Regions from separate parts of the Lysinibacillus sp. FSL K6-3209 genome, predicted to be linked through region 3. Evidence: riboswitches for the same ligand, from Rfam matches in the RefSeq annotation. Region 3 holds a riboswitch; each other region holds the start of a gene.
The links. A riboswitch is a leader RNA that binds a small molecule or an ion and turns the genes downstream of it on or off. The one in region 3 is predicted to bind S-adenosylmethionine.
Positions count from the first base shown of each region.

Region 1: another riboswitch for S-adenosylmethionine. It lies ahead of MHH88_RS02050 (O-acetylhomoserine aminocarboxypropyltransferase/cysteine synthase family protein); the one in region 3 lies ahead of metK (methionine adenosyltransferase).
Region 2: another riboswitch for S-adenosylmethionine. It lies ahead of metA (homoserine O-succinyltransferase); the one in region 3 lies ahead of metK (methionine adenosyltransferase).

Region 1 is NZ_CP150264.1:385,881-396,625, reverse strand. Features, by position in the region: gene MHH88_RS02050 (O-acetylhomoserine aminocarboxypropyltransferase/cysteine synthase family protein) at 164-1,465, opposite strand; SAM riboswitch class I at 1,579-1,692, opposite strand; gene MHH88_RS02045 (glycerol-3-phosphate acyltransferase) at 1,848-2,477, shown strand; gene MHH88_RS02040 (acetyl-CoA hydrolase/transferase family protein) at 2,538-4,058, opposite strand; gene chrR (class II chromate reductase ChrR) at 4,368-5,099, shown strand; gene MHH88_RS02030 (hypothetical protein) at 5,306-5,731, shown strand; gene MHH88_RS02025 (hypothetical protein) at 5,779-7,458, opposite strand; gene MHH88_RS02020 (lysoplasmalogenase) at 7,652-8,302, shown strand; gene pepT (peptidase T) at 8,374-9,603, shown strand; gene MHH88_RS02010 (multidrug resistance efflux transporter family protein) at 9,854-10,745, shown strand, end outside.
Region 2 is NZ_CP150264.1:2,176,965-2,187,709, reverse strand. Features, by position in the region: gene MHH88_RS10485 (spore germination protein) at 1-1,169, shown strand, start outside; gene MHH88_RS10480 (Ger(x)C family spore germination protein) at 1,191-2,387, shown strand; gene MHH88_RS10475 (hypothetical protein) at 2,394-2,627, shown strand; gene MHH88_RS10470 (endospore germination permease) at 2,652-3,788, shown strand; gene metA (homoserine O-succinyltransferase) at 3,862-4,797, opposite strand; SAM riboswitch class I at 4,899-5,008, opposite strand; gene MHH88_RS10460 (nucleotide excision repair endonuclease) at 5,252-5,623, shown strand; gene MHH88_RS10455 (IS1182 family transposase) at 5,779-7,128, opposite strand; gene panF (sodium/pantothenate symporter) at 7,500-8,945, opposite strand; gene MHH88_RS10445 (YhdT family protein) at 8,945-9,208, opposite strand; gene MHH88_RS10440 (AMP-binding protein) at 9,425-10,745, opposite strand, start outside.
Region 3 is NZ_CP150264.1:3,489,350-3,500,094, forward strand. Features, by position in the region: gene MHH88_RS16945 (metalloregulator ArsR/SmtB family transcription factor) at 1-158, opposite strand, end outside; gene MHH88_RS16950 (MFS transporter) at 303-1,475, opposite strand; gene MHH88_RS16955 (TIGR01212 family radical SAM protein) at 1,768-2,724, shown strand; gene MHH88_RS16960 (class I SAM-dependent methyltransferase) at 2,721-3,347, shown strand; gene MHH88_RS16965 (alanine/glycine:cation symporter family protein) at 3,389-4,897, opposite strand; gene MHH88_RS16970 (alpha/beta hydrolase) at 5,027-5,833, opposite strand; gene MHH88_RS16975 (gamma carbonic anhydrase family protein) at 5,969-6,481, shown strand; gene metK (methionine adenosyltransferase) at 6,837-8,033, opposite strand; SAM riboswitch class I at 8,291-8,409, opposite strand; gene pckA (phosphoenolpyruvate carboxykinase (ATP)) at 8,612-10,198, shown strand; gene MHH88_RS16990 (prolyl oligopeptidase family serine peptidase) at 10,275-10,745, opposite strand, start outside.

The DNA.
Region 1 (10,745 bases), 1.5 Mb from region 3:
ACAATACTTATAAAGTTACTAGGTATTATTTATAAAAAATTTCAGAAAACTCACCGAATGAGGTAAGGATGAATGTCGCAACGTTATACGCATTACCAAATGAGGCATTTCGAATGAGAAAATACGTAAACGCTACAACATAAATCATTGGCTATCTTAATAGTTATGCTTCTACTTTTTGTTCAGTTGTTGTTACTTGTGCAATAGCTTGTTCTAAATCTGCAATAATATCCTCAACTGCCTCTAAACCAATTGATAAGCGAATGAGCGACTCGGAAACACCAGTTTGGATTAATTCCTCAGCAGATAATTGTTGATGAGTTGTAGACGCCGGGTGAATAATTAGTGATTTTGCATCGCCTACATTTGCTACGTGTGAAAATAATTTTACGCTGTCTATTAATTGACGGCCTGCTTCTCGTCCACCTTTAATGCCAAATGTAAGCACTGAACCGAAGCCATTTTTCAAATATTTCTTCGCTAAATCATGTGTGGCAAAATCTTCTAATCCATTATAGTTTACATACTCCACAGATGGGTGGTTACGTAAATATTCTGCAACTGCTAAGGCATTTTCATTATGTTTAGGAATTCGCAAATGGAGCGTTTCTAAACCTTGTAATAAGTTAAATGCAGCATCTGCACTTAATGTTGGTCCAAAATCACGTAGTAATTGCACGCGCAGTTTTGTGGCAAATGCAGCCGCTGCAGTATCAATACCGTATCGTAAACCGTGATAAGATGCGTCAGGTTCTGTAAATCCTGGGAATCTACCTTGAGTCCAATCAAATTTCCCTGCATCCACAACTACACCGCCTAAAGTTGTACCGTGTCCGCCAATCCATTTTGTCGCTGAGTGAACGACGATATCTGCACCGAAGTCGATTGGTGTTGAGCCATATGGTGAAGCAAAAGTGCTATCAATAATTAAAGGTAAACCGTTGTCATGTGCAATTGTAGCTACTGCCTCTACATCTAGCACTTTTAAGCTTGGGTTTCCGTAAATTTCAGCGAACACTGCTTTTGTCTTTTCATTAATGGCAGATCGGAAATTCTCAGGATTTGTTTCATCTACGAAAATTGTTTTAATACCGTAGTTTGGTAGTGTATTTGCTAATAAGTTATATGTTCCTCCGTATAAAGAACTTGCTGCTACGATTTCATCCCCTGCTCCTGCAAGATTTAAAATTGAAAATGCGATAGCTGCTGCACCTGATGAAAGTGCTACTGCTGCTGTACCGCCCTCCAATAAAGCGACGCGTTTTTCAAAAACATCTACAGTTGGATTTGTAATACGTGTATAAATATTGCCCGCTTCTTCTAAAGCGAAAAGACGTTGCGCATGAGCAGTGTCTTTAAATACGAAAGCTGTTGAACGGTACACCGGTACAGTTCGGGAGCCTGTCACTGGGTCTGGCTCTTGGCCACCGTGTAATAGTAAAGTTTCTGGTTTAAAATTCGACATGTTTTCTTCCTCCTAAATGGGTTTTACGATGGTACCGGAGATGAGGAGGATTTATGTGAGAAAACAAAAACCCCCTTCAGTTAAGAAGAGGGTTGCGGTTGCAAGTTTTCCTCCCCTTATCTGCCAGATCCAAGTAAGAATCTGTAGGAATTAGCACCTTAGCAAGTTCGTCACTCACTGGTTGCCGGGCATCATAGGGCCTATCCCTCCGCCGCTCTTGATAAGAGTATGTGATTCAATTTCCATCGTTGTTACACAGTATAAACATAGACTTTTTTTCTGTCAACAGTAAAATTTATTTTTTTCTGAAACTTCTGTCTGCTCCTTTACGTAATAAGAACACATACACTATATAAAAGTATAGTTTGAAAGGAGTATTTTTATGGTAAAAGCCATGATTATTTTTATTATTATTGGTTATCTAATCGGCTGTATTCATGGCTCTAAAGTGGCACAGTTTCTTTCTGGAGTAGATTTAAAAAAGACTGGCCATGGCAATGCGGGTGCCTCAAACGCAACGCTTTCTCTTGGATGGAAATACGGCATATTAGTAGCACTTATAGATATAGGTAAAGGAGTTGCTGCCGTGCTATGCGCACTTTACTACTTTTCCTCCAATGCTTCACAGTTTACTGAAGTACAAATGTGGTTATTAACCTATGCAATAGCTGCTAGTGTAATACTAGGTCATAACTTCCCGTTCCATATGGGCTTCAAAGGCGGCAAAGGAACTGCATCAATCATAGGCATATTGCTCGCTATTGATTGGAAAATTGCATTATTTGCACTTATGTTATTTGTCATTTTATCTTTAACAACAAATTATTTAATCATTGGTGTGCTTGTATTTTATATTATTTTTTGTACAGCAACTTACTTATGGATACCTGGGGTTGGACCAACAATGATTTCAATTGTTCTTTTTGGTATCGCGCTTATGTTGCATATTGAAAATATTAAACGGCTTATCCAAGGGACAGAGCCTAAAGTAACATCTGCCTTTAAAAAATAAATTTAAACAAATCAAAGCCTTGAGAGACAACAAACAAACTCTCAAGGCTTTTTTATATCATTATTTTGCAAATGATGGATCTTGCATTGTACCGTTCTTAGCTAAATTGACATGCCAAGAAAGCGCTTTTTCTAAAATATGTGGTGTATGGTGTCCGCCTGTTGCCTCGTTCGCTTCGTTAAAGTACGCCCATAATTGATCCTTATAATCTGGATGCGCACAGTTTTCAATAATACGACCTACACGCTCTTTCGGTGCTAAACCACGCAAGTCTGCAACACCTTGTTCTGTGACAATAATATCTACATCATGTTCTGTATGGTCCACATGCGAAACCATTGGTACGATACTAGAAATTTTACCGCCTTTTGCATATGATTTCGTCACAAAAATACCTAACCGGGCATTACGAGCAAAATCACCAGAACCACCAATCCCATTCATCATTCGTGTGCCAGAAACATGAGTTGAATTTACATTCCCATAAATATCTAGCTCAAGCGCTGTATTTACAGAAATTAAACCGAGTCGACGGATAATTTCCGGATGATTAGAAATTTCCTGTGGACGTAATACTAATTTATCAGCATATTTTTCAAAATTTCCATAAACACGGTTTCCTACCTCTTCCGATAGGGTAATAGAAGTAGCAGATGCAAAGCTTACTTTCCCAGCATCCATTAATTCAAAAACAGCATCTTGCAGTACTTCTGAATAAACTTCTAAATTCTCAAACTCGGAATCTTTGAAACCTAGTAATACAGCATTTGCTACTGAGCCTACACCTGATTGTAACGGGCGTAAACTTGTTGTTAAACGACCTACTTTAATCTCTTCGCGCAGGAAGTTCAGCAAATGATTTGCCATAATATCTGTTTCTTCATCAGCTGGAACAATTGTTGATGGAGCATCTAAAATATCTGAAATAACAATACCTTTTACTTTGTCTAAGTCTAGTGGAATGCCAATTGTGCCAAGACGATCTGACGCATTTAGCATTGGAATTGGATCACGTTTACCTTGTGGTCCTGGTACAAAAATATCATGCACACCTTCTAATGCATCAAGCTGGGCTACGTTTAGCTCGATGATTACTTGATCTGCTTCTTGTACGAAAATCGGAGAGTTACCAACTGAAGTTGTAGGAATTAATAAGCCATCTTCTGTAATTGCAGCAGCTTCAATAATAGCAAAGTCAATCGGACCAATAATACCTTGACGTACTAGTTCCGCATTATGTGATAAATGGGCATCAACATAAGTGACTTCTCCTCTATTGATCATGTTTCGAATACCTGGATCTCCTTGGAAAGGACCACGTTTGCGAATTACACCCGCTTCGGCTAAGTATTGGTCGACTTCTGGTCCAAGTGATGCACCTGTATATACATCTACTTTGAAGCTTTCTGTTTTCGCTTTCTCCACAAGTGCAAGCGGTACCACTTTCACATCGCCTGCACGTGTAAATCCGCTCATACCAAGTACCATGCCGTCCTTAATCCAAGATGCTGCTTCTTCTGCTGTTACAACTTTGTTTCGTAACTGTTCATTACGAAGCTTTTTTGCTAACTTTTCATCCATTCCTTATTCCTCCATCCCACATTTAATTGCTTCAACTAGATTATTTGTCCTATACATCCGTACACCCACAAATGTCAAAATACAGTAGATAAATAATCTGTCGCCATACATAATTTTACACTAAAGAGAACATTTAAGCTATATCTAACAATATATTTTACTTTACGAGGTATTTTAGTCCTCTCTCATATTATTCAAAAATAGTTTTTTATAAATGATTTTAAGTTTTTAATATTGAATTTTATTCGATTTTAGCGAAAAAGCGTGATATGCTCTTGGTATATTTAAGGGGAAAAGGAGAATTTTTAAATGGTGAAAGAATTATTACGTAACCACTCTTCAGTACGTATTTACGATGGAAATCCTATATCGAAAGAAATTGTCGAGGATTTAATTGCGACAGCACAGATGGCGGCAACCTCTCACTTTGTACAAGCCTATAGCGTAATTTGGGTAACAGACGAAGCAAAAAAAGAACAGCTCGGTTTACTCTCTGGCAATCCACGTCAATACGAAACTTCGGGTGGTGCTTTTGTTTTTTGCGTAGACTTTAAACGTCTGCAAATGGCTGGGAAATTAGAAGGCGTTGATATTGTGGCAGACTCGGCTGAAAATGTCCTCGTTGGTGTAGCAGATGTTTCGTTATTCGCACAAAACTTTGTGATTGCTGCTGAATCAATGGGCTATGGCATTTGCTATATTGGAGGTGTACGTAACAAACCTGAAGAAATTAGCGAATTGTTGAATCTACCTGATTATGTATTCCCATTGTTCGGTTTAACAATTGGCGTTCCTGCACGACGCAATGAAGTGAAACCTCGCTTACCAGTAGCTGCTGTCCTACATGAAAATGAGTACAATTGTGAAAAATACGAGGAACTTTTACCAGCTTACAATGCAACGATGGAAGATTACTACAATAGTCGTTCCTCCAATCGTAAAATTGATAACTGGACAAAGCAAATGGCTGATTTTTTAATTGAACAACGTCGTCCTTTCATCAATCGCTTCTTAGCACAGAAAGGTTTTAATTGGAAATAACTTTTTCTTTATGGAGTTACTATCGTATGATAATAACTCCACTTTTTTTATATTTCGAACTATTATTTATAGCTTATGTAGTATTTTTGTCTTGCATGATCTGTTAAAATCAGGTACAAATTAAACGAAAAGACTCTTTCCTTTTCCTACCTTTCCATTAATATTAAATAGAAGAAGAACCCTATCTCGAAAGGAGTTATGCAAAAATGTCTTATGTTAATAAGCATCTTGCTCGTACCCTAGAACAACAACATAAGAGAAGTGTAAGAAGTTTATTTTTAAAAATACAAGACTTAAACAATGAGTGTGTACTTTTAAGAAAGAGGCTTGAACAACATATTGATATTAAACAATACAAAGAAGCTATTACCTACGTCGATCAATTCGTTTCCTATACAACCATTTTAAATTTAAAATTTGTCACGAATACGCAGAACCTAGAAGTGGTTGTGCTACATGCACTTTTATTGGAGCATATGATAGAAAGTGAAACATCGTTCTCTTTTGAATATGAAAAGAATTTGTTACATGGTTATATTCAAGAGATACTGGCATTAAATGATCATGCCTCTACTCTTTTTACAAATCATAAAGAAAAAATGCACCGTTACATTGAAACGCAAACTACATAAAAAAGACGATCAAGCCAACAAAGTGCATTGTGCTGATCGTCTTTTGTTTATTGTAATCCTTTAATAATGAGCGAGCGTACTGGTAAAAACTGCTCTCCTGTTTCACCATACGTAATAACTACTTCATCACCTTCTTGTAAATAAATCGCAAGAGGCTCCGTCTCTGCACTTACTGAATAGTTTTCACCATTATTCAGTAAAAACGATACAATGGTAAAGTCACCTAGGCGTTCCTTATAAACGCGTAGTACTGTCCCACTTGCATTTTTTTCTTCCGCATTCGAACTACCTTCAACCGTACTTCCTCCACGACTAAGCGCTGTTTTATATAATTTCAACGCTTCTTTTGGTGTTGTTGCATAGGCGGAAATTTCAGGATTTGCTGCGGAAACGATGAAATAATTTTGTAAAAAGCCATTCGCATCGAGCACCGCTGTTAACCAACTTGCTTCTCCGTAAAAGTTATACAATACAGGCATTTCTCCTGCCCACTTTTTCTCAATAAATTTCTTTTCAATAATTTGCAGATTCCCTTGTGAATCCATATATGAAGCATCTTGATTTCCTGTATAATACGTCGATTCACCAGTTCGTGCATTCGTTAATGAGTAGCCCAGCATTGAATCCACGCCCTCTTTTGGACTCGTGAAGTCTGTGAAATAGTACATTTCGCCTTCCTCATTAAAGATTGGACTTACATTCGATTCAGTCCCTTCATCAGAAGGTAATTTGACATCTTTTTTGCCAAACATACTATTCCAGTAACCATGCACATATTTTCCGTAATAGCTATTTTGTAAACTTACTGTCTCAGGTGAAACAGCCCCATCAATAAATGCTGGAACATCTGCTAATTTCACAATTTCAGATTTACCTGTCAATGCATCTACAAGGACAATCCCTTGTACATCAAAGCCATTTCGAGCAGATATAAACTCCCCGTACGAACGGATATAGTACGGTTTACCGTCATCATCAATTTCAAGCTGAACATCTCCATAGAAAATAAGGAATGGATGTTGTAAGCGCATGTGACGCTCTAAATTAGCATTTAAATAGGCAGAAGGAACATATTTCATTTCCTGTGCGATAAATTTTGGGTTATCCGCTGAGTCCGTCGCACTCATTGTAAAATAACCAGGTGTCGTTTTGCCGTTCATCCATTTAAAGAAACCTGAAAATTCAACAGGCGCAATATATACATATTCACCATTTACCTTTTGGATTTGTAAACGTCCTAGTTCATAATAGCTTGTATTCGGTACTTGACCGAAAGCTTTTTTCATTTTATTGCGGACGAATTTAGGTGGAACACTCGCTGGGGTTTGTGTTTCATCAAACGGCTTGATTTCAACCTCTTCTTTCATTTCCGCAGATTTGAATTTATCGTTAGCATTCCATAGCGGTGCGGACAATACATACACGCCGACTAGTAAGCTTGCTAAAAATAAAACACCTTTCACTTTTCTTTCAATACCACTTGCAAGAAACGCTCCACATAAAGTGAGTAGTATAATCACTGGCCAAAAAACAAGCCAGTTAACATCAATTTTTGTAACATACAGTGTAATACCTGATGCAATAAATCCTATCACAAAGACTCCGATAAAAAAGTAGCCAATTACTTTTTTCGATTGTCCATCTTCACGCTTTTTCGTTATTAGCGGTGTTAATAATACACTCGCAATAATTGCAATGACTGCAGAAGCTATCAATAGCTTAGTCATTTCGTTCACCCTCTCCTCACTTACTGTCTTCTTATTTACGGTTACATACTAAAAAAGTTTCAAACATAAATTATATGGACACTTCTTCCCTTCTACTCTTTGGTGAAAGAAATTTTCTGAATAAAACCGCTTAATGATGAATAAAGGATTTTAAGCATCAATAGAGAATTTCAAAGAAAAGGGGCTGAAAAATTTGGCAAAAAAATTGTTGTTAACATGTATCATTGTGTTTGGTCTTTATTATATTTTTTTCTTCTCGCATATTGACCAAAGTGTAAAACTAATATTCAAAGTCATTCCAATGATTTTGTTAATATTTATGGCGATAACCCAAAAAGCACAGTCGATTAAAAAATATCAGCGATTCATTATTATAGGTCTAGTATTTTGTATGATAGGAGACTACACTTTACAATGGTTTCTGATTGGTCTTACAAGTTTCTTAATCGGTCATGTTTTTTATATCTTCGCCTTTTCAAGTACTAGTGAACAGCCAGTACCGACTTGGGCAAAAATCGGATTACTTTTATATGGTGCCGCAATGGCTATCTGGATTGCCAGTACCGTGTTTAAATCCGGAGAAACCGTACTTACTTTTGCAGTTCTTGCTTATATTTCTATCATTTTAACGATGGGCTGGACGGCTATTCGTACCAGTTCTCCCTTTGCTATTATTGGCGCTTTATTATTTATCACATCCGATTCCTATTTAGCGATTAATAAGTTTATCATGCCATTACCTTTTGCGCATGAGATTATTATGACGACCTATTATAGTGCGCAAATACTTATTGCATTGAGCATCCTTCAATATTCCGAAATCCGAAGTAAAGTGGTACAATGAAAGTGCCTGGCACTCAAACAATTCAGAATTGTTTGAGTGCCAGACACCTACAAAGGAGGCTGCATATACCTATGAAAGAACAAGTAATCGAGCGATTAATTCGCTACGCAAAAATCGATACACAATCCGACTTCACAAGTGAAACTACTCCTTCCACTCAAAAGCAATTTAATTTATTGCATGTATTGAAGGATGAATTGGCTGCAATCGGCTTAACAGACATTACACTAGATGACAATGGCTATTTATTTGCAACACTTGAAGCAAATACAGATAAAGTAGTTCCTACAATTGGCTTTTTAGCGCATGTGGATACAGCTACAGACTACACTGGTACAAATGTAAATCCTCAACGCATCGATCACTACGATGGCGGTGACATTCAATTAAACGAAAATTTAATCATGTCTCCAACTGAATTTCCTGAACTAAAAAATTATGTAGGCCAAACGCTAATTACAACAGATGGTACAACATTACTAGGTGCGGACGATAAAGCTGGCATCGCTGAAATAATGACTGCTATGGAATACTTAATAAATAACCCTGCTATTAAGCATGGTAAAATTCGCGTAGCTTTCACACCTGATGAAGAAATTGGCCGCGGTCCACATAAATTCGATGTCGCTGCATTCGGCGCTGACTATGCCTACACAATGGATGGCGGACCGCTTGGTGAGCTACAATTTGAAAGCTTTAATGCTGCTGGCGTTAAAGTAACAACAAAGGGAACGAGTGTACACCCAGGTTCAGCTAAAAATAAAATGGTCAACTCTATTACGATGGCGATTGCTTTCCAAAATGAAATGCCTACAGATGCAGTACCTGAAAAAACAGAAGGTTATGAAGGCTTCATCCATTTAATGGACTTCAAAGGGGCTATTGAACATACAGAGCTTTCTTATATTGTACGTGACCATGATCGTCAAAAATTCGAAGAGAAAAAGCAATTAATGCGAGATGCTGCTGCCAAAATACAAGCACAATTTGGCAAGGATGCGCTGACAATTTCTATCGAGGATCAATACTATAATATGGGTGAAAAAATCGAGCCTGTAAAAGAAATTGTTGACATTGCCCGTCAAGCAATGGAAAAATTAGATATTACCCCGAATACATTACCGATTCGTGGTGGAACTGATGGTTCTCAACTTTCCTACATGGGTTTACCAACACCAAATATTTTTGCAGGTGGAGAAAACATGCACGGTAAATTCGAATATGTCTCTGGTGAAACAATGGAAAAAGCGACACAAGTAATTCTTGAAATCGTGCAACTATTTGAACAACAGGGCAAGTAAGTTTAACTTTACTTCAAGCAATAAGAAATATTAAAAAAGAAAGACTTTCTACAAAGTCTTTCAGATACTAAAATCCGCTTGGCTCCCAAAGGGCAAGGCACGATAAGCACAGCTTACGCAATGTCGTGCATTTACTTCCTTAGGAGGCAACGCGGATTTTTACTTACTATATAAACACCAGTGATTACTTATCACTGCCAAAATTAATGACTGAATTTTCAAATTACATAAAAGTTAAGGGTGATGAATTATGAAAGAAATTGCATTAGGCATCTTAGCCTCACTTTTTTTTGCGGTAACATTTATTTTAAATCACGCGATGGAAATGCAAGGCGGTAGCTGGCTCTGGAGTGCATCACTTCGTTATTTTTTCATGTTGCCGTTTTTACTAGCTATTGTCTTCTATCGTAAGGGCTTTTCACCGCTTACCAATGAAATGAAAAACAAACCAAGGGCATGGCTTCTATGGAGCTTCGTTGGATTTGTACTATTTTATGCACCACTTACATTCGCTGCAGCATTCGGCCCAGGTTGGCTCGTTTCGGGTACATGGCAATTTACAATCGTTGCTGGTGTCCTTTTAGCTCCCCTTTTTGTATCAGTAATCGCAGGAAAAACAGTACGTCAGAAAATCCCGTTAATTTCCTTACTTATTTCATGTGTAATTCTAGTTGGGATATTGCTTATTCAAGTACCACAGGCACAGTCTGCCCCAACTAAAAATCTACTGCTAGGGATTTTACCTGTAGTGATTGCTGCTTTTGCTTATCCACTCGGTAATCGAAAAATGATGGAAGTCTGCGGAGGGCGTATTGATACATTTCAGCGCGTGCTTGGTATGACCGTTGCTTCCATGCCTGCATGGATTATCATGGCGCTATATGCTGTTTTAACGGTTGGTCTACCTTCACTAAATCAAGTTCTACAATCGCTACTAGTGGGGATTAGCTCTGGTGTCATTGCCACCATTCTATTTTTTATCGCCACAGACCGTGTGCGCGAACATCAAGGCAAACTAGCCGCTGTGGAAGCAACCCAATCAACTGAAATACTATTTGTCATTATTGGTGAGGTGCTACTACTTAACATTGCCTTTCCTGATCCAATTGCCCTTGCTGGACTTGGCATTATTATTGTCGGTA
Region 2 (10,745 bases), 1.3 Mb from region 3:
TTGTCATAGAAGGGCAATCCGTGGCAATTGCGACAGATACTAAAAGCGCAAAAGATCGAGCCGTCACCGAGCCACAAACAGAATCTGTGATTAGAGGGCCCAGAGAGTCTTTTACGGAAACATTACGGACAAACACAGCACTCATTCGTCGAAAAATAAAAAGTCCTAATCTTTGGATAAAATCTCGGGTCATAGGAGAGGTAACCCAAACAGATGTAGCTGTTATGTATATCAATGGCATAGCAAATGACAAAATTGTACAAGAGGTGCTTGACCGCCTAGATAAAATTAAAATTGATGGCGTATTAGAAACTGGATATTTAGAGGATTTTATTCAGGACTCGAAATTTTCCATATTTCCTATGATTTATAATACAGAACGCCCAGATGTTATTGCCGGTGAATTATTAGAAGGTCGAATTGCAATATTAGTGGATGGCACACCTCTAGTGTTAACCGTCCCTGTCGTATTTACATCCTTTTTACAAGCTGCAGAAGATTATTACCAAAATTGGATTATTAGTTCCCTAATCCGCCTTTTACGTTTTTTTGGTATTTTGCTTGCATTAATTATGCCTTCTTTATATGTGGCTATTACGACCTTTCATCAAGAAATGCTACCGACGCCGATGCTTATTAGTATCGCTTCACAGCGAGAAGGCGTGCCCTTCCCCGCCGTCGTTGAAGCGCTAATTATGGAAGTTGCCTTTGAAATATTGCGTGAGGCAGGTCTACGAATGCCAAGAACGATTGGTCCAGCCGTATCCATTGTTGGTACGTTAGTAATCGGACAAGCTGCCGTAGAAGCGGGCGTAGTATCCGCAGTGATGGTCATTATCGTGGCATTAACAGCCATTTGTAGCTTCCTGTTTCCTTCTTACGGCTTATCAAACACGATTCGTGTCCTGCGCTTCCCTCTTATGATATTAGCTGCGATTTTTGGTTTATTTGGGGTGATGTTCGGCATTATGATGATTATTCTTCATTTATGTAGTTTAAGATCTTTTGGTGTTCCCTATATGAGTCCATTCGGGCCATTAATTGTGAAAGATCAAAAAGATGCGATGGTCTTATTCCCACGTAGAAAGTTATTTACAAGACCACGACTCGTTAGTCAACAAAATAATGTTCGAGAACAACAATATTACGAAAAAAGAACTAAACATTAAAGTGCAAATGAGGAATCCATCATGTCAAACAGAAAGATGATTTTGTTATTCTTAATCCTCACTTTAATATTGAGTGGTTGCTGGAGTAAGCGGGAGTTAAACGAATTAGCAATCGTCGTTGCACTAGGCATCGATAAAGTAGACGAGGATTTTGAAGTTTCCATTCAAGTAGTAGACCCGAGTCAAATTTCCTCAAAGCAACCATCTAGTGGCCGCGCACCCGTTGTTACCTACCATGCAAAGGGAAAAAGTGTGTTTGAAGCCATTAGAAGAATGACAACAATAACACCACGGAAACCTTATTTTGCTCATTTGCAAATTGTCGTAATTGGTGAAGGATTAGCAGAAGAGGGCTTAAACGAACCTCTAGATTTTATTGCGAGAGATCATGAATTTAGAAACGACTTTGATCTTGTAGTATCTCATAAAACAGCTGCAAAAGAAGTGCTGAATGTATTAACACCTATTGAAAAAATGCCAGCCAATAAATTATTAAATTCGATTAAGGTGTCAGAAAAATCATGGGGTTCAACCTTATCTGTTAGCACAGCTGAATTGCTCAACACCCTTAGTAGCAAAGAAAAAAGTGCCGTATTATCAGCAGTTGAGATACATGGAGATTTGCAATTAGGAATTGACCAAACCAATGTAGAAAGAATTAAAACACCTGTTGTTTTAAAATATGCGGGCATCGCTATCTTTAAAGAGGATAAATTAGTGGGGTTATTATCAGAAGATGACAGTATTTACTTTAATTACTTGAATAATAAAATTAAAAGTACAATAGAAGTTCTAGCATGCCCTAAAGGTGGAGAGTTATCAACAGAAATTACGAGTTCGTCCTCCAAAATTAAAGGGACTTTCAAAAATGGGACACCGCAAATCACCATTAAAATTGAAGTTACGCAAAATATTGGTGAAGTGAATTGTGCCATTAATTTAACCCAAAACAACACCATTCAACAGATTGACAAAAAGACAGCAGAAAAAATAAAAGAACATACAGAAAAAACATTAGCTATCATACAAAAAGATTATAAGCTCGATTTATTAGGCTTTGGCGAAGCACTCCATCGCAGCGATCCGCAAAAGTGGGAAAAGATTCATAAGGAATGGTCAACAATTTATCCTACTGTCCCAGTTACGATAGATGTGCAGGTCACAACCCAAGGATTAGGAACAATTCAAAACTCATTATTGTACAATTCAAAGGAGTAACCCACGATGTTTATTAGCATTACCGTCATACTTATTTCGTTGATTATTGCCTATATTATGATTCCTCCATTATTGAAAAAAGGCGAAAAAAAAACAATATTCGCCTTTTCTATTTTATTGTTTATAGGCGCAACATTAAATATCGCCATTGGTTTAAAAATAAATATCCCTAGCCCATTCAATTTCATTACGTTTATCTTTACACCTATTAGAAAAATATTATTATCATTTTTTCAATAAGAATGACAGAAAGGGTAGTGCATAATGGAAAAACAATTACTTAGTGCAAGACAATTCACAATCATTACCTTTCTCCATTCTATTGGGACGGCCATATTAATTGTGCCAGCGAGCATTACGAAGCAGCTTCATCAAGATGCATGGATTGGCGCAACTATTGGCGTCTTATTAAGCTTTTTAATCGTAAAATTGTATACAAGCGTTGGAAATCAAACACCGCATCTCACGTTTGTCGAAGCAAATGGAAAAATTTTAGGTAAATTTCTTGGAACTTTGACCTCTCTAGGGTTTATCACTCTCGCATTTTTTTCGGCTAGTGAATTATTATATTTTATTGGCATCTTTATGCAAACAGAAGTAATGCCCGAGACACCTACTTTGTCCTTTGCTGTATTATTTACCATTATTCTTGTTTTTGCATCGTTTCTAGGCATTGAAGTGTTTGCACGGTCTGCAGAAATCCTATTTCCCATATTTTTATTTATATTTCTTGTATTTCTTGTTTGTATTTCGCCACAAATTAATATCGAAAATATTCAACCCGTTTTCGAAACAAAGACACCATCATTAATAACGGGTATCCTTAAATTTATGAGTATTTTTTCATTCCCGCTCGTTATGTTACTTATGATTTTCCCCTCTGCTGTCAATATCTCGAAAGCCGCACAAAAGGGATTTTATTTCGGCACGATTTGCGGAGGAATTGTCTTAATAATCATTATAGCCCTATCAACACTCGTTATTGGTCCAACGAATACTTCCATTGAGACATTTCCTAGCTATGCACTGGCTCAACGGATTTCTATAGGCAATTTTTTTCAACGTGTTGAAGTTGTTATGGCTGTCATGTGGATTATCTCCATCTATATTCGAACTTTTCTCTATTTTTATGCATCTGCAATAGGTATAGCACAAATACTAAATATTAAAGATCCCCGACCATTGATTTTGCCATTAGGAATGTGCATGATTGCGCTGTCTCAAATTGTTCATCCGAATATTGTGCATTCTAATAATTACAATCAAAAAATTTGGCCGCTGTATTCAGGGTTATTTACTGTCTTGTTAGCCCTATTATTACTAGTCATTGCAAAAATGCGAAAGATTAAAAGCAAAACAGCAACTGACCAAAATACATTAAATTCAAGTGAAACACCGTAAAAAAAATCCAATTTCTCTCTATTGAGAAATTGGATTTTTTAGATCTTCACAAAAGCAAATGGTAAGCAACCAATTAGATATGGTATTCAATTTCATCAACAAAATCCCATTCATACGGCGTTTCTTGATAAACATAGTAGTTTAGCCAGTTGGAGAATAATAAATGGGTATGTGCTCGCCATGTATTAATAGGTTCTTTAGATGGGTCATCATGCGGGAAATAGTTAACAGGCACTGCAATATCAATTCCTTTTGCCACATCGCGACTGTATTCATCGGCTAATGTTGTCGCATCGTATTCTAAATGTCCAGTAATCATAATATTTTTATTATCTTTTGATTGCACGATAAAAACGCCTGCATCTTCTGAATAAGATAGTAACCGTAATTCCGGGTGATTGCGTACTTCATCAATTGAAACAGAAGTGTACCTAGAATGTGGTGCTGTAAATAAGTCACTAAATCCTCTTACTAAATCGACCGTTAAATCCGTAATCACATGTGAATATACACCCGAACACTTTTCTGGTAATTCAAATTTCCCGATTCCATAATGATGATATAAGGCAGCCTGTGCACCCCAACAGATATGCAAGACAGACGTGACATTCTTAGCAGACCAATCCATTATCTCCGAGATTTCTTCCCAATAATTCACTTCTTCAAATGCCATTTTTTCCACTGGTGCACCCGTAATGATCATCCCGTCAAAGCGACGATGACGTATCTCATTAAATGTTGAATAAAAGAGTTGTAAATGCGATTTACTAACATTTTTAGACTCGTGTGTTGCTGTATTTAAAAATGTTATATTGACTTGTAACGGCGTATTACCAAGTAATCGAAGTAATTGTAATTCTGTTTTCTCTTTTTCCGGCATTAAATTAAATATTAAAATATTTAACGGACGAATTTGTTGTGTTTTGGCACGGTCTTCTTCCATGACGAATATTTTTTCCTCACGTAAATGTTCTCCAGCTGGTAAGTTTTTCGGAATATTAATTGGCATATTGTAGTCCCCTTTTCTCTTATTTTTTTCTCTCTATGTAAAATTAAAAAATCCCCCTCATTCCATAAGAGCAAGAATGAGAAGGATAATTATCACGTTCACTCTTATCTCTCAAAGGAAAAATCCTTTGGTGGAATTAGCACCTTTCTAACAATGTTAGAGGTTGCTGAAGCGTCATAGGGCCAAATCCCTCAGCTTCTCTTGATAAGATTATTCAATTAAAAAGAATTGTATCATGAACAATTAAGAATTTCAATAATACATAGAATATTTTGTATTTAAACGAATGGAAGCTTATGAATTGTTAAACACTACTATCAAGTTATATTTTTGACATCCAGTGCCAATTCCAAAAGGCATATACGAAAATTAATGGAACCAATAAATCGTAATGGCAATCATAGAGGTATTATGTTAACATATACCTTTAGTAACAGAGAGGAACGTGAATATTTTGATTAAAATTGAACTCCCAAAACCAGACTTAGTAATCCGTCAACGTGAGCAAGTGTTAAAACCAGGGGATGTAGAAATTACGCCTTTTCACGGTTTTATTGATTTCCATAAAATCACTCGCGAAAAAGGTGGCATTTTCTTATTTTATAATGAAAAAAATGAACTATTATTTGTAGGGAAAGCACGTAAAATTCGCCAACGTATTAAAAAGCATTTTGAAGATAATGTATCACCAATGAAAAAATACCGTGATGAAATTTTCAAAATCGAAGTGTATGAAATTGATGATCCAATGGAACGTGAAATTTACGAAACATATGCGATTAACACATTCCGTGCAAAATATAATCTAGATAAAGTATTTTATTAAGATTCAAACCGTTAGCATAATGTATGCTAACGGTTTGAGATTGTCGACAAAAGGCATCAAGAAGTTCTAACCTTGATGCCTTTTGTCATTTTTTATAGTAAATAATTGGATTTCATTCCCAAGTCGACCATTCTCTATGAGCATATCTACTCTCCTTAAGCAGCTTGCCATGTCCAAGTAGCAAGCTTTTTCAAGTTCATGGCAGCAAAAGTAAGCATCGCCTGCATGGACAATTTTTTAAGACCCCTTAAGTTTGTCCATCGCATACCATGCTTTTCTTTTGCATCTGCAAAGACACGTTCAATCGTTTCTTTGCGCTTTGCATAAATTTGTTTAATATCATATGAATGGCGTAAATGTTCAGCTTCTTCCATATATGTTTCCCATATATGACGTTGAATAAGTTTTTGATGATTCTTGCTTTCTGTACATTGTGATAGCCAGGGGCAATTAGCACAAATCGTTGGATTCGATTTATATTGGCGATACCCTTCCTTTGTGGTTGTCGTATATTTCAATACCTGCCCTTGTGGGCAAAGATAACAATTATAGTACTCATCGTACACATATTCATGCTTTCGAAAGAAACCATCTTTTGTTTTAGGACGTGTATAAGGGAGAACAGGTAACATTTGATTCTCTAATAAAAAGTTAGTGATGGCAGGTGTTTTATAAGCAGCATCCGCAGCAATCGCTAATGGCTTTTTCACTTTTTCAATGATTTTTTCAACAAGTGGCTGCAATACATAGCTGTCGTGCACATTTCCTGGAGTCACAATCGTACCTAATACAAAACCTTTTTCATCTGTCGCTGCATGAAATGAATACGCAAACTGCTTAGTCCGTTCATCCTTAACATAATAACCACTCTCAGGGTCTGTCGTACTTTCCTTGATTTCTTTCCATTCGTCTTTTTCAAATTTCTCTGGAGGGAAGGGCTTTTTTCCGTGTTCCTCACGATCAATATTTAATTCCAGTTGAAGTTTCTCTTCATAAGCACGTGTTTCTTTTCGAACGACTTTTTTATCATACTTTCGCTTATTAGCGCTTGCCTTTACATGCGTGGAATCAATAAATACATGGTCCGCGTGCAGGAGACCCTTCTTCAGAATTTCTTTTAGAATACGATAGAAAATTTGTTCAAACACGTCTGTGTCTTGAAACCGTCGCGCATAATTTTTACCGAAGGTAGAAAAGTGTGGAACTTCTGTATGGAAGCCAAATCCTAAAAACCAACGATAGGCCATGTTCGTTTCAATTTCTTTAATAGTTTGACGCATTGAGCGAATACCGAAAACATATTGAATAAAGGTCATTTTAAAGAGAACAACAGGGTCAATACTTGGACGCCCTAAAGATGAATAGAGGTTTTCCACTAATGGATAGATAAACGAAAAATCAATCGCTGCCTCTAGTTTTCGGACTAAATGGTCTTGTGGCACCAATTGGTCAATTGTCAATATTTCTAATTGTTCACGTTCATTGATTTGATTTTTCGACATCATTTTCCATCACCTCAAATAGATTATTTTATTTATAGTTGATTGATAGCAATTCATATCAAGTTGATTGGAGCGAAGGGCGGGCGACTCCTGCGGGAACGCACAGTACGTAAGACGCAACAGACCGCGCGTTAGCGAGGGTTGCGGCTTACGATGTGCCCGCGGAAAGCGCCCGAACGTAGCGGAAATCAACGGGAGTAGACATCTATTTTTATTTTAAAATGAAAAAAGACTGTAGGCAAACTCGAAATTTTTCGAGTTTGTCTACAGTCTGAAACCGTTAGCATAATGTATGCTAACGGTTTTTCTATACTATAGCGTCCAAAATGAAAACCCAACCCCAAGCGTTGTCTCTCGGGGTTGGGTTTTCATTATTAAATAAATAGTTTTTCATCTTTAAATTTATGAGCTGTTAGCCAACTGACGATAACAAAGATAATTAATGAAGCTATGATAGGGATAGTCACCGTATGCATACCAAATATCGTTGGATAAAAGCGATCAATCATAATATATAACGTCATCCCCGTAATCATGGACGCAATCGCCCCGTATTTATTGGCCTTTTGCCAATACAACCCTAGGACAACTGACCAAATAAAGACCGCTTCTAAGCCGCCAAATGCAAATAAATTGAGCCAAACTAGTAAATCTGGCGGATTTAATGCAAATACAACGACTGCTAAACCAATCACTGTTGTTACCACGAAGCTAGCACACTTGATTTCTCTATCATTGGCAGTAGGCTTGATATAATTCAAATAAATATCCTTTACCACTGTTGAACTAACTAGCATCAGCAACGCATTCACGGTAGACATCGTCGCTGCCATCGGTGCTGCTAACACAATGCCCGCTAAAAACGGCGGCAACACTTTTAACGTAAGCAACGGCATTACCTTATCGCCAATTTCAATGCCAGGGATTACTGGACGGGCTAATACACCAATCAAGTGCATCCCGAACATAATTGTCCCAATAGCAATTGTGCCAATAATTATCGCCAAATGCATGCTTTTGGAATCTTTATAGCTCATGGCGCGGACGGCTATTTGAGGGAGCCCTACCACACCAATGCCGATTAAAATCCAAAATGTTGAGACGTACAATGGTGTCAGTTCCCCTTCAGCACCAAATGGTGACACTAGGTTTGGATTTTCTGCAACAAGGGACGTCATAATTTGATCGATGCCACCACCGGCAACGATTGTCCCAATCAGTAAAATAACAGTACCAATCACCATAATGGAACCTTGAACCGTATCCGTTAACGCTACAGCACGGAATCCTCCGATAATCACATAAATTAATACTGAAACAGCAAAAATAAAGAGTGCTGCTGTATAGTCAAGACCGGTTAATGATTCAATTAAGCGCGCGCCCCCGACCCATTGTGCCATCATCGCAGAAAATAAAAAGACAATAATACTAATCGCTGACAATATAACGATGACATGGCTTTTGTAGCGTTCACGTAAAAAATCAATTAATGTAATCGCTTGATAGCGGCGAGCAATAATAGCAAATTTCTTGCCTAGTATCATCAGTACAAAATAGCCTGCTGGCAGTTGAGCCATCGCTAACAAGACCCATCCGAGCCCTTTATTATAAGCAACACCAGGTCCACCGATAAAACTACTTGCACTACCATACGTGGCAATCATCGTCATTGCTAGGATAAAGCCACCCATTTCACGACCGCCAAGAAAATATTCCTGTAAAAATGAATTCGATGAACGAACATGCTTATTCGCCCATATGCCAATCCCAAAAATAATAATTAAAAAAACAAGAAGCGGAAAAATAACTTGCCAATGCATTATTCATCCACCTCCCCGTCATCAAATGGTACCTCTTTAAAAAAGAGCTTTAAGACGAGCCAGATTAATACAATCATAAAACCTGTTCCAGCGATGCAACTATAGAAAAACCAAGCTGGGAAACCCAATACATACGAATACGTTGTTGGATCCCCCGAACCTAGACCATAGGCAAAGCCGTACCAAATCGCAAAGTTGACAAATACAAGCCCAATGCCAATAAGCGCCTCACGATGCGCAATTTTAAAGCGTTGATCTTTCAAAATAGAATCCCCCTAACCTACTCTATTTTACTGTGATGTAGGACTAATGGGAAGCATTGTGAGAAAAGTAGATAAAAAAAGCGAAAGTTAGCGAACAATACCTATCAAATGGGTATCTTACAAGGCTCCAATCAGGAATACGCTTTCTGCCTTTTCGGGTGATTTTTGTGGCGATTTCCCCCTTCTTATTGGCGATTTCACACACCTTACCAATCTTCAAGAGCTTTTTAATTGCAATTGAAGCGCTTTTTTATCAATTTTCCCAACAATCGTTTTTGGTAATTCATCAATCATAATAATTTTTTTCGGGATTTTATAGTGTCCTAAATGGCTTCGACATAGGTTTTCTACTTCGTCTACTACAGTATCTGACTGATTATGGCAAACAATAAATGCCGTGACAATTTCCCCCCAGTAGTTATCTGGTGCTCCGATGACTGCCGCTTCTTTTACGAGCTGATGACGAAGTATGCATTGCTCCACTTCTTGCGGATAGACGTTCTCCCCGCCACTAATAATCATGTCTTTCCTGCGACCGACGATATAAAAATACCCTTCTTCATCCATTGTCGCTAAATCACCAGTCCTTAACCAGCCATCTCGTATCGTATTGTCCGTTTCCTGCTGATTATTCCAATAAAATTGAAACATATGCTTACCTCTAACGAACAGTTCGCCTACTTCATGGGCAGCGCAGCTTTCACCCGCTTGATTAATAATTTTCGCCTCATTAAATTGCATACTTTTACCCACTGCCCCCTTTTTGACATAGGCTTCTTCACGTGAGATATAAAAATTGTTCGGTCCAGCCTCTGTTAAGCCATAACCTTCTTTAAAAAAAAGTCCCTTTTTAAAAAACGCATCATATATTGGAAGAGGGCACGGTGCGCCGCCAGATAAAAACACCTTGACAGTGGGAAAACTACTTTTGTGAAAATAGTTTGTCGTGATCATGGCTTGATACATCGTTGGGACAAAAAGCGAAATCGTTGTCTTATAGAAATTAATTGCTTTGAGTGCTGTTTCCGCTTCAAACTTATCACCGATAACAACGGTCCCCCCCGCCATTAACAATGGAATGGATAGTGCGTTAAGCCCACCCGTATGAAACATGGGCATATAGTTTAACGTACAATCGTCTTCACATAACCCCCAACTAATAATTGTATTAATTGCATTCCAATTTACAGAATTGAAAGACAACACTACCCCCTTTGCTTTGCCAGTTGTGCCACCTGTGTAAATCATTAGCCAAGGTTCATTTAAATCCAGTTCTATCGAGCTAGCAATAGTCGCTGACGGCAGAACTTGTTGAATAGGGTGCATCGTTGCTAGTTGTAAAGGGCATGGTATTTCTTGATCATATAAAAGTAAAGAAGGGGTAGCATCCGCAACAATGTCATTTAACTCCTCTGTACTTAAGCGCCAGTTTAAAGGAACATAAATCAGCCCTCGTAATCCACAAGCAAATAATATAGCAAATAAGTGACTATTATTTCGAGAAAAAACCGCTACTCGGCTACCTGCCTGTAATCCT
Region 3 (10,745 bases):
AACTGTTGCGAAACTGCCGAGCCCTCTTTTTCTAGGCAACTTTGAATCTCATTCACACTTTTCTTGCCATCGACCAATAATTCAAGAATTCTTATCCGTAACGGGTGTGCTAAGGCTTTAAAAAAATCGGCTTTAAACTGTTGTAAGCCTTCTTCCACGTTAATCCCTCCACATCATTCATTTTCACATATTCAAATATTTGAATATGTATGATTGTATCCTTTTGCGTCAACTATTTCAATCTAAAAAAATAAAAAAGCGAATGCTATAACATTCGCTTTAAAGTAAATTGACTTTAATTTTCAGAATTGTTTGCGTGCCTGCCACCCACGGTCATAAATCAGACATGGGAAAATGCCTAGTAATACAATAACTACTAAAATTGAAACAAGGGCTATCATACCAAACTGATCGACCATAATACCGCCGAACAATGGACCAATCATACGACCTGTTGTAGCCGCACTATTTATAATACCTTGGTAAAAACCTTCGCGTCCCTTTGGTGCAAGCTGATTCGCAATGGTCGGTAAAGCTGGTGTATAAAACATTTCCCCAAATGTTAATACGACCATTGCAGCAGCAAACATTTTAAAATCTTCGGCAAATGCTACAATACCAAACGAAGCTGCAATAAGCGTAATGCCAAATACTAATTGACGCTTAAGTTGATGTTCCCAACGGCGCACAAGCGGTGCGATTAGTGGTTGCCCAACAACAATAAGGAGCCCATTAATCGTCCAAAGTAAACTATATTGTTTTAACCCTAAGCCCAAATCTTGCGTATAGGATGAAATGGTTGCACTCCATTGCGAATAGGCAAGCCAGCATAACACGGAAGATGAACTTAAAATTAATAAGGCATAAAATGGTGCCTTATTTGTAATACGTTTACTTTCACTTACTACATTTTTCAATGCAATACTTTCCGCATCTATTCCTCTAAATGTAATCAATGCGATAAAGAAAAATAAAATATACATCGCTAAATTAACGACAAAAACATAATCAAATTGATAATCTGCCACAATCCCAGCTAATGCCGGCCCTACAGCAACACCTAAATTTTGCGCTAAATAAATCGCATTAAATGCTTTACGACCACCCTCAGGCCAAGCCGCTCCCGCTAACGCAAACATCCCTGGAAATACAATGCCTCCACTAAATCCAAGAATGGTTAAAAACCACACATAATGTGGCCAGCCATGCCAGATTGTTAATCCTATTAACGAAGCAACGGTCAATAAAATGCCTAGCATAATCGATTTATAGCCACCAATTCTATCAAATAAAAATCCACCTAATAGATTGCCTAATACACCTGCAGCCGAATTCAACATTAAAACAAAGCCAGCCATTGCAAGTGATTTCCCTAAATAATCATGCATGTAAATGGCATTTAAAGGCCATAAAAAAGAGTTGCCCGTCGTGTTCACAAGCATACCGATAATTAAAAACCAAACACTTTTTGGCATATCCTTGACCCCCATTATTTCGTTTCTCTAAATAGCTAGTTTATGATGAAAAATAAAAAAGTACAAGGAAAATAAATTTACCCTTTGTTCACAAAAAATTTCTTAAATAAACAGTTTTTTCGTCCTTTATGCGTTCGTTATAACAGCCAACAGTTCTGTCCCTTTACCACGGAAATAAATTGTTTATTCAATAAATAAAGCGGCATAACATTTGTCTCTGCATATTTAAATTCTTACTCCATGACGGAACCTTACGCACATGATAAAATATAATGTTAGAGGAGTGAAATACATGACAGAAACAAACTTTCCTTTTCCCACAGAGGGGAAAAGATACTATACATGGAATCGCTATTTACGTGACCACTTCGGTCATAAAGTATTTAAAGTAGCACTCGATGCAGGTTTTGATTGCCCGAACCGAGATGGAACAGTCGCTTTCGGAGGTTGTACATTTTGTAGTGCTGCAGGGTCAGGTGATTTTGCTGGTAATAAAGTTGATCCTATTGATGTGCAATTTGCAGAAATTCGTGACAAAATGCATCAAAAATGGAAAGATGGCAAGTATATGGCTTACTTCCAAGCATATACAAATACCCATGCACCACTTCCCGTTTTAAAGGAAAAATTTGAGGCTGCGTTAGCACAAGAAGGTGTAGTCGGACTGTCCATTGCCACACGCCCAGATTGCCTACCTGATGATGTTGTTGAATATTTAGCAGAACTAAATGAACGCACCTATTTATGGATTGAGCTAGGCCTACAAACCGTCCATGAAAAAACGGCAAACCTCATTAATCGTGCACATGATTACGCAACCTATGTAGAAGGTGTTGAAAAGCTGCGTAAACATGGGATTCGTGTATGCTCACATATTATCAATGGCCTTCCACTTGAAGATTATGACATGATGATGGAAACGGCACGTGCAGTTGCTAAACTGGATGTCCAAGGCATTAAAATCCATTTACTTCATTTATTAAAAGGGACGCCAATGGTTAAACAATATGAAAAAGGCATGCTAGAATTTTTAGATCAAGATGTCTATACAAAACTAGTTGCAGACCAGTTAGAAATTTTACCACCGCAAATGGTCATCCATCGTATTACAGGTGATGGACCAATTGATTTAATGATTGGTCCAATGTGGAGTGTCAATAAGTGGGAAGTATTGAATGGCATTGATGCAGAGTTAGAACGTCGGGGCAGTTGGCAAGGTAAATTTTATAATGCCGAGGTCACAAAATGAAGCTTCAACGCGTCTTACAATATGCACAGCAATTATTAATAGAGTCAATACAAGAAGGCGATACTGTTGTCGATGCTACGGCTGGAAACGGCCATGATACATTATTTTTAGCTCAACTTGTTGGTGATAACGGACAAGTTTATGCCTTTGACGTGCAAAAAAATGCAGTCGATGCTACTTTGCACCGTCTGCTAGACAATGCCTTAGAACACCGTGCCTTTGTGTTACATACGGGGCACGAAAATATAGCCAAGCATGTTCAAAAACCAGTTGCGGCTGCTATATTCAATCTTGGCTATTTACCTGGCAGTGACCATGATATCGTAACAAAACCAAATACAACGATTCTAGCAATTCAAGATTTATTACAACTGCTAAAAATCGGTGGATTAATTGTCCTTGTCATTTACCATGGGCATCCAGGCGGCAAAGAAGAACGTGACGCAGTCATCAACTATGTTAGTCAGTTACCACAAAAATATATCCATGTGTTAAAATACGAATTTTTAAACCAACAAAACGATCCACCATTTGTCATTGCATTAGAAAAAATGAAAGACTTCCCGGTGCCAGTCACGCAAACAATTCTGAACGCACAAGCAGCCGGTTGCGACGGCAATTAAAATAAAAAATCCTCTCATAATGAGAGGACTTTTTTTATACATTATTTATTTTTGCGTTTATCATTGTAATCAACCCAGAAATCCGCACCTTTAATTCCTAGTTTACGAGGATCAAACACAGGGTCTTTGCCTTCTTTTTTCTGTTTCTCGTAATCTTTTAATGCGAGAATCGCAGGCTTCATAATAATTAAAATGGCAATAACGTTAATCCATACCATTAATCCTAAGCCAACGTCACCCATTGCCCATGCAAGGTCAGATGTACGAATCGTTCCAAAAAATGTTGCAATTAAAAAGGCGATTTTAGCTATCCAAATGAAAATCTTTTCGGTTTGCCCTGAGAATAAATAGGCCACATTCGTCTCTGCTATATAGTAGTACGCCATAATTGTCGTAAATGCGAAGAAGAATAAAGCGATTGCTACAAAGCTTGAGCCAATGCCTGGCAATGAAGATTCCACTGCCCATTGTGTATACGCAGCACCTTCTTTAATACTTTTCGCAAAGGTAATTTGCTCCTCACCCGTAAGGCCATTTTCATTAAATTCACCAACGTAAATAAACGGATCTGTACCTTCCGCAGCTTTCTCATTCTGTACATTATACATACCTGTAAATAAGATCATAAATGCTGTAGCCGAACAAACTAATAATGTATCAATGTACACAGATGCCGCTTGCACAATACCTTGTTTAGCAGGGTGTGAAACTTCAGCTGCCGCCGCTGGATGCGCACCAGTTCCTTGACCCGCTTCGTTGGAATAAATACCACGCTTAACCCCCCAAGCGATTGCTGAACCAATAATCCCCCCAAATACTTCTTGTGCACCAAAAGCACTTGAAAAAATCAGCGAAAATACAGCAGGTACTTCTGAAATATTCATAAAAATAATAACGATTGCCATTAGAATATAAGCTAAAGCCATGAATGGGACAACTACTTGTGCAACATTTGCAATGGATTTAACCCCACCGATAATAATAGCACCTAATAATACAACAATAATAATTCCTGTAATCCAAGATTCCATTCCAAAAGCGTTTTCAACGGCACCTGCTATTGCATTTGATTGAACGCCAGGCATTAGTATCAACATGGCTATTAACGCTGCAATCGCAAAAATAATTGCAAACCACTTCTGCCCCATCCCTTTTTCAATATAAAAGGCTGGACCACCACGATATTCTGTTTCTTTCTCTTCTTTGTATATTTGCGCTAATGTTGACTCCACATAAGCTGTCGCTGCACCGATGAAGGCAATTGCCCACATCCAAAAAATAGCACCAGGTCCCCCCATTGCAATGGCAGTTGCTGTACCAGCAATGTTCCCTGTACCAACGCGCCCAGATAATGCAATCGACATTGCTTGAAAGGAAGAAATTCCCTTTTCTGATTTTTCCCCTTTAAACATTAAGACAAACATGTCCTTAATATGTCTTATTTGTAGGAACCGTGTAATAATTGAAAAGAATAAACCGATTAATAAAATACCATAAATAAACCACGGCCCCCATAAAATACTGTTCAGAAAACTAACAATACTTTCCATCTTACCCCTCCCAAAATATGAATATTCGTTCTTTAAGACATTATAGTATTACATTTTTCTGAAAATTACAACATTATTTTTAAGTTACTATACATCTTATTCAACAATATTTTTCGGAGGGGAAACATTCTATCGAATTATATAACCAATTCTACGCAAAGCATTATTAATAAAATCACGGATATAGAAAAAAATCTCATCTCTCTCTATTTCATGGAACAGATTATGGTAGCATTTTGCCCATTCTTTAAATTGGAATTCTGCAAACTCCTGCTGGTGTAACCAATTACGTGTTTGTCTAGTTTCTGTAATGCTATCTCTTTCTCCAGTCATAATAAGCATAGGGGTATTTGGAAACTCTGCTTTCGGCATAATCACTAAATTGCGCATCATCTGTTGTAACTCACGATACCATTTTACTGAGATGACAGACATAAAAGGAAACTCGTCCTTCATTTCATCTCTACCTTCGACACTACGTGATAACTTGTCGAAAGTAATATCATGTGTCATCTTAACACTTGCCGTCAAAGCACTTAAGCTCGTTAATGCATTCGATAATTTTCCAGGCTGTAAGTTCAATTGCAGCCAAGGTGAGGTCAAGACAATTCCTGCACATTCATATTTTCTCTTATGCATTGTATGCAGTATTAACGTTGCTCCTAGTCCATGCCCTATTAAAAATACTGGCAAATTATATGAAAAGGCATTTTCAATTAAATGCCTAGTATACTTGTTGTATTCTTTAAAGTCCTCATCATGGACACGTGATAGTTTCGCATTTGCCCCATGATTCGGTAAATCGCCCATGACTACGTGGAAGCCTTCCATTCTAAGTTTTTCAATCAGCCATGCGTACCAACGGTGGTTTTCATATGCACCGTGAACAATAGCAATCACAGCCTTCGCTTGTCCATCAGCTTCCCATTTCCACATTCACATAGTCCTCCTAAATAATTAGTTACACAATAATTATAACGAAATATTCGTACCATTATAAAATTATATTTGCATAAAATTGCGTATTTGATACGATAATACTACATCAAAGAAAGAAAAGAGGCGATTAGCATGATTTATCCTTTTAAAGACAAAACACCTACAATCGATCCATCAGTTTTTATTGCTGACTATGCAACCGTTACTGGAGACGTAACGATTGGAGCAGAGACAACAATATGGTTTAATACAGTGATTCGAGGCGATGTATCCCCTACAATTATTGGTAAACGAGTAAGCATCCAAGATCTTTGTTGTCTACATCAAAGTCCAAAATATCCATTAATAATCGAAGATGAAGTAACAGTTGGACACCAAGTAACCTTACATAGCTGTACAATTCGAAAAAATGCCTTAATTGGTATGGGATCAATTGTGTTAGATGGGGCAGAGATAGGAGAAGGTGCATTTATCGGTGCGGGTAGTCTTGTCCCTCCAGGTAAAGTCATACCTCCCAATTGTTTAGCATTAGGACGTCCAGCGAAAGTTGTACGTGAATTAAATGCTGAAGATAAAGAAGATATGGAACGTATCGTTAGAGAATACGCGGAAAAAGGACAATATTACAAATCTCTTCAAAAATAATGGTTGCTCAATTCGGGCACATTGCCCCATAGTTGTAGGTGTTTAAATACGAAACAACTCTTTATGAAATAAATTCGCAATTTTCTTCCAACCGCCTTCAGTACATCTTGTATGCTAGACGTACGGGAAGAAAGCGAATTTTTTCAATCACTTACGTAAAGTTCGCTTAAGTCTTTCACTTGATTAGAGAGCACTAGTTGCCTTCACAATTTAAATAGAAGGTGCATTTCTCCCCGACCTAGTAGCAGTAAGAAGAAATGTGAAAGGCAAGATAAAAAGGGGCCACTAGCTAGCCCCTTTCAATAAAACATTTACGTTTGTTCATTACCAAATCGAATGTTCTTGATAAAACAGATTATAAACTCGCTTTTTCTCTTAGTGCATCTGCCTTGTCCGTATTTTCCCAAGGTACATTTAAATCTGTACGGCCAAAGTGACCGTATGCAGCCGTTTGTTTATAAATTGGACGACGTAAATCAAGCATTTTAATGATGCCTGCTGGACGTAGATCGAAAAGTTCGCGAACCCATTTTACGATTTCACTTTCACTTACTCGTCCTGTACCAAACGTATCAACGGCAATCGATACCGGTTGCGCTACACCGATAGCATAAGCAAGCTGTACTTCTGCACGTTCTGCTAAACCAGCTGCAACAATATTTTTCGCTACATAACGAGCTGCATAGGCTGCTGAACGGTCCACTTTCGTAGCATCCTTACCAGAGAATGCACCACCACCATGACGTGCATAACCACCGTATGTATCAACGATGATTTTACGACCAGTAAGTCCAGCATCTCCTTTTGGACCACCAATAACAAAACGACCAGTTGGGTTGATGAAGTATTTAGTCTGTGCATCTAATAACTCACTAGGAACTACTGGAGCAATTACTAATGCTTTTAAATCTGCTTGAATTTGTTCAAGTGTTGCTTCTTCATCATGCTGAGTTGAAATAACGATCGTATCAACACGAACAGGGACATTGTTTTCATCATACTCAATTGTTACTTGCGTTTTACCATCTGGACGTAAATATGCTAATTCACCTGATTTACGTACTTCTGTTAAACGACGAGCCAATTTATGCGCTAAACTAATTGGTAAAGGCATTAATTCAGGTGTTTCATTACATGCATAACCGAACATTAATCCTTGGTCACCTGCACCAATCGCTTCAATATCCGCATCTGTCATTGAACCTTCACGCGCTTCTAATGCTTGGTCTACACCTTGGGCAATATCAGGTGATTGCTCTCCGATTGCGACTAGTACAGCTAAGTTTTCAGCATCAAAGCCATACTTGCCTCGTGTATAGCCGATTTCTGCTACTGTATCACGCACAATGCCTTTAATATCTACATAAGTAGAAGTAGTAATTTCTCCTGCTACTAATACTAAGCCTGTTGTGACTGTTGTTTCACACGCTACACGGGCATTAGGATCTTCTGTTAAAATGGCATCTAAAATAGCATCCGAGATTTGATCACAAATTTTATCGGGATGTCCTTCTGTTACACTCTCTGATGTAAACAATCGACGGTTTGTCATTTGGTTTTCCTCCTATTACTCTTACAAATAGTATTTGCGAAATTAATACGGTACTCATTACCCATGTCAAGTCCGCTCCTAAAGGATTGAACTCTCAAGCCGTTGTTGCTTTTAACATGAGGATTTCGAAAGATCCGTCATTATAATAAGGAAAGAATTGCACATACTTACCTTTACATTCATTTTAAAAATAAAAAAAATCCTTTTCTCACGTGTACTTAACATGAGGAAAGGAATAATGACTGCGTAACCTTTCACTCTTATCGTTCAAGGGGTATCCCCTTGCATCAGGTTGGCACCAACGCATGTCGTGAAATAGTTCATGCAGGTTGCCGGGTTTCACAGGGCCTGACCCTCCACCAGCTCGGGATAAGAGTATCCGTTCAATTCCTCATCTTACGGAAAAGGTAGAACAATGTCAATTATTTTATGTCGTTTTGTTGAAAAGTATTTAAAACTCGAAAATAATTTTTGAATTAGTATAGATTATTAAAGCAATTGTGTTATACTATTTTTGAAATTAAGAAAAACTCCCTCAAACTCAAGGGAATACTATAAAAAAGGATGGTATTTAATCGATGAATTCAGTAGAAATTGCAAACGAACTGAAGGAATTATTAAACGGCGGGAACATTAACGTTCAACTTTCAGTACCACAATTAGCTGAAAAAGCTACATCTCGTGGTGAGGCAATGTTAACAGTAGATGGCGCAGTTCGTGCAGAAACTGGCAAATACACTGGTCGTTCACCTAAAGATAAATATACGGTAGAAGAAGAAAGCACAAAAGATAAAATTGACTGGGGTAAAGTAAACCAACCAATTTCTTCTGAAGTGTTCGATAACTTATATGTAAAAGTAGTTAAATACTTAAAAGAACGTGACGAATTATTTGTATTTAAAGGTTTTGCAGGTGCTGACAAAGATTCACAATTAAGTATTCAAGTAATCAATGAATATGCTTGGCACAATCTTTTCGCCCATCAATTATTTATCCGTCCAACTGAAGAAGAATTAGCTTCTCACGTTGCTGATTTCACAATTATTTCAGCTCCTAACTTTAAAGCAGATCCAGCTGTTGATGGTACAGCTTCTGAAACATTCATCATTGTATCACTTGAAAAGAAAATCATCCTAATCGGTGGTACTGAATATGCTGGTGAAATTAAAAAATCTATTTTCGGTATTATGAACTACCTTTTACCGCAACAAGGTATCCTATCAATGCACTGTTCAGCAAACGTTGGAGAAGCTGGTGATGTAGCATTATTCTTCGGTTTATCTGGTACTGGTAAAACGACTTTATCGGCTGATCCTGACCGCAAATTAATCGGTGACGATGAGCACGGTTGGTCTGACAACGGCGTATTTAACATTGAGGGCGGTTGCTACGCAAAAACAATTAACCTTTCTGCTGAAAAAGAACCTGAAATCTACAACGCAATCCGCTTCGGTTCTGTACTAGAGAACGTAGCTGTAGATCCTGAAACTCGTGTTTGCGATTACGATGATGGTTCATTAACAGAAAATACACGTGTTGCTTATCCAATCCAATATATCGAAAATATCGTTGATCCATCTGTTGCAGGTCACCCAAAAACAATCGTTTTCTTAACTGCTGATGCTTTTGGTGTTTTACCTCCAATCAGTAAATTAACAAAAGAACAAGCAATGTATCACTTCCTAAGTGGTTTCACATCTAAACTTGCAGGTACTGAACGTGGTGTAACAGAGCCAGAACCAGTATTCTCTACATGTTTCGGTTCTCCATTCCTTCCACTTCCAGCAACTGTGTATGCAGAAATGTTAGGTCAAAAAATCGATGAGCATGGCGCACAAGTATTCCTTGTAAACACTGGTTGGACTGGTGGCGAATACGGTACAGGTAGCCGTATGAAGCTTTCTTATACTCGTTCAATGGTACGTGCTGCTATCGACGGAAAACTAAACAACGTTGAAACAATTCAAGACGCTGTATTTGGCTTACACATCCCTACAGCGGTTGAAGGTGTACCATCAGAAGTACTGAACCCACGCGATGCTTGGTCAGATAAAGCTGCTTACGATGTGAAAGCTGCTGAACTTGCTGGTCTATTCAACGACAACTTCAAGAAATTCTCAAATGTTTCTGAAGCAATCACTAAACTTGGTGGTCCATTAAAATAATGCATACAAAAAGGGAACGATGTATTCGTTCCCTTTTTTTAGTGTCTTTTTTTAGTGCCAGGCACTCAAACAATTTTCACTGTTTCTTCATCCACTCACATAATGCACGAACCATTTCACGATTTTGTGCTGGTGGATATTGGTGGGCAAAACGTTGATCATACCAAGTTTCATACACCTTATTGGCATCTTCTAAGTAAAATGCTAACTGCCTTGCATGCTCAATATCTACATTTTCATCCCGATAGCCGTGGATAATTAGCACTGGGGCTGTAATCTTTTCGACTTGAAATAAAGGTGTGCGTGCATCATAGGCTTCTGGTACACGATTAGGTGTCCCACCAATAATCCGTTTCATCATACGACGCATATCGGTTCGCTCCCAGTATGTAGCAGTGGCATCCGAAACGCCTGCCCAAGTCACAACGGATGTAATATCCTTCCGTAAAATGGCCGTCCAGAGCGCCATAATACCTCCACGTGAAAAACCAAACACATGGATATGATCGTTGCAAAATTGTTTTAGCACATCTACTCCATGCACTGC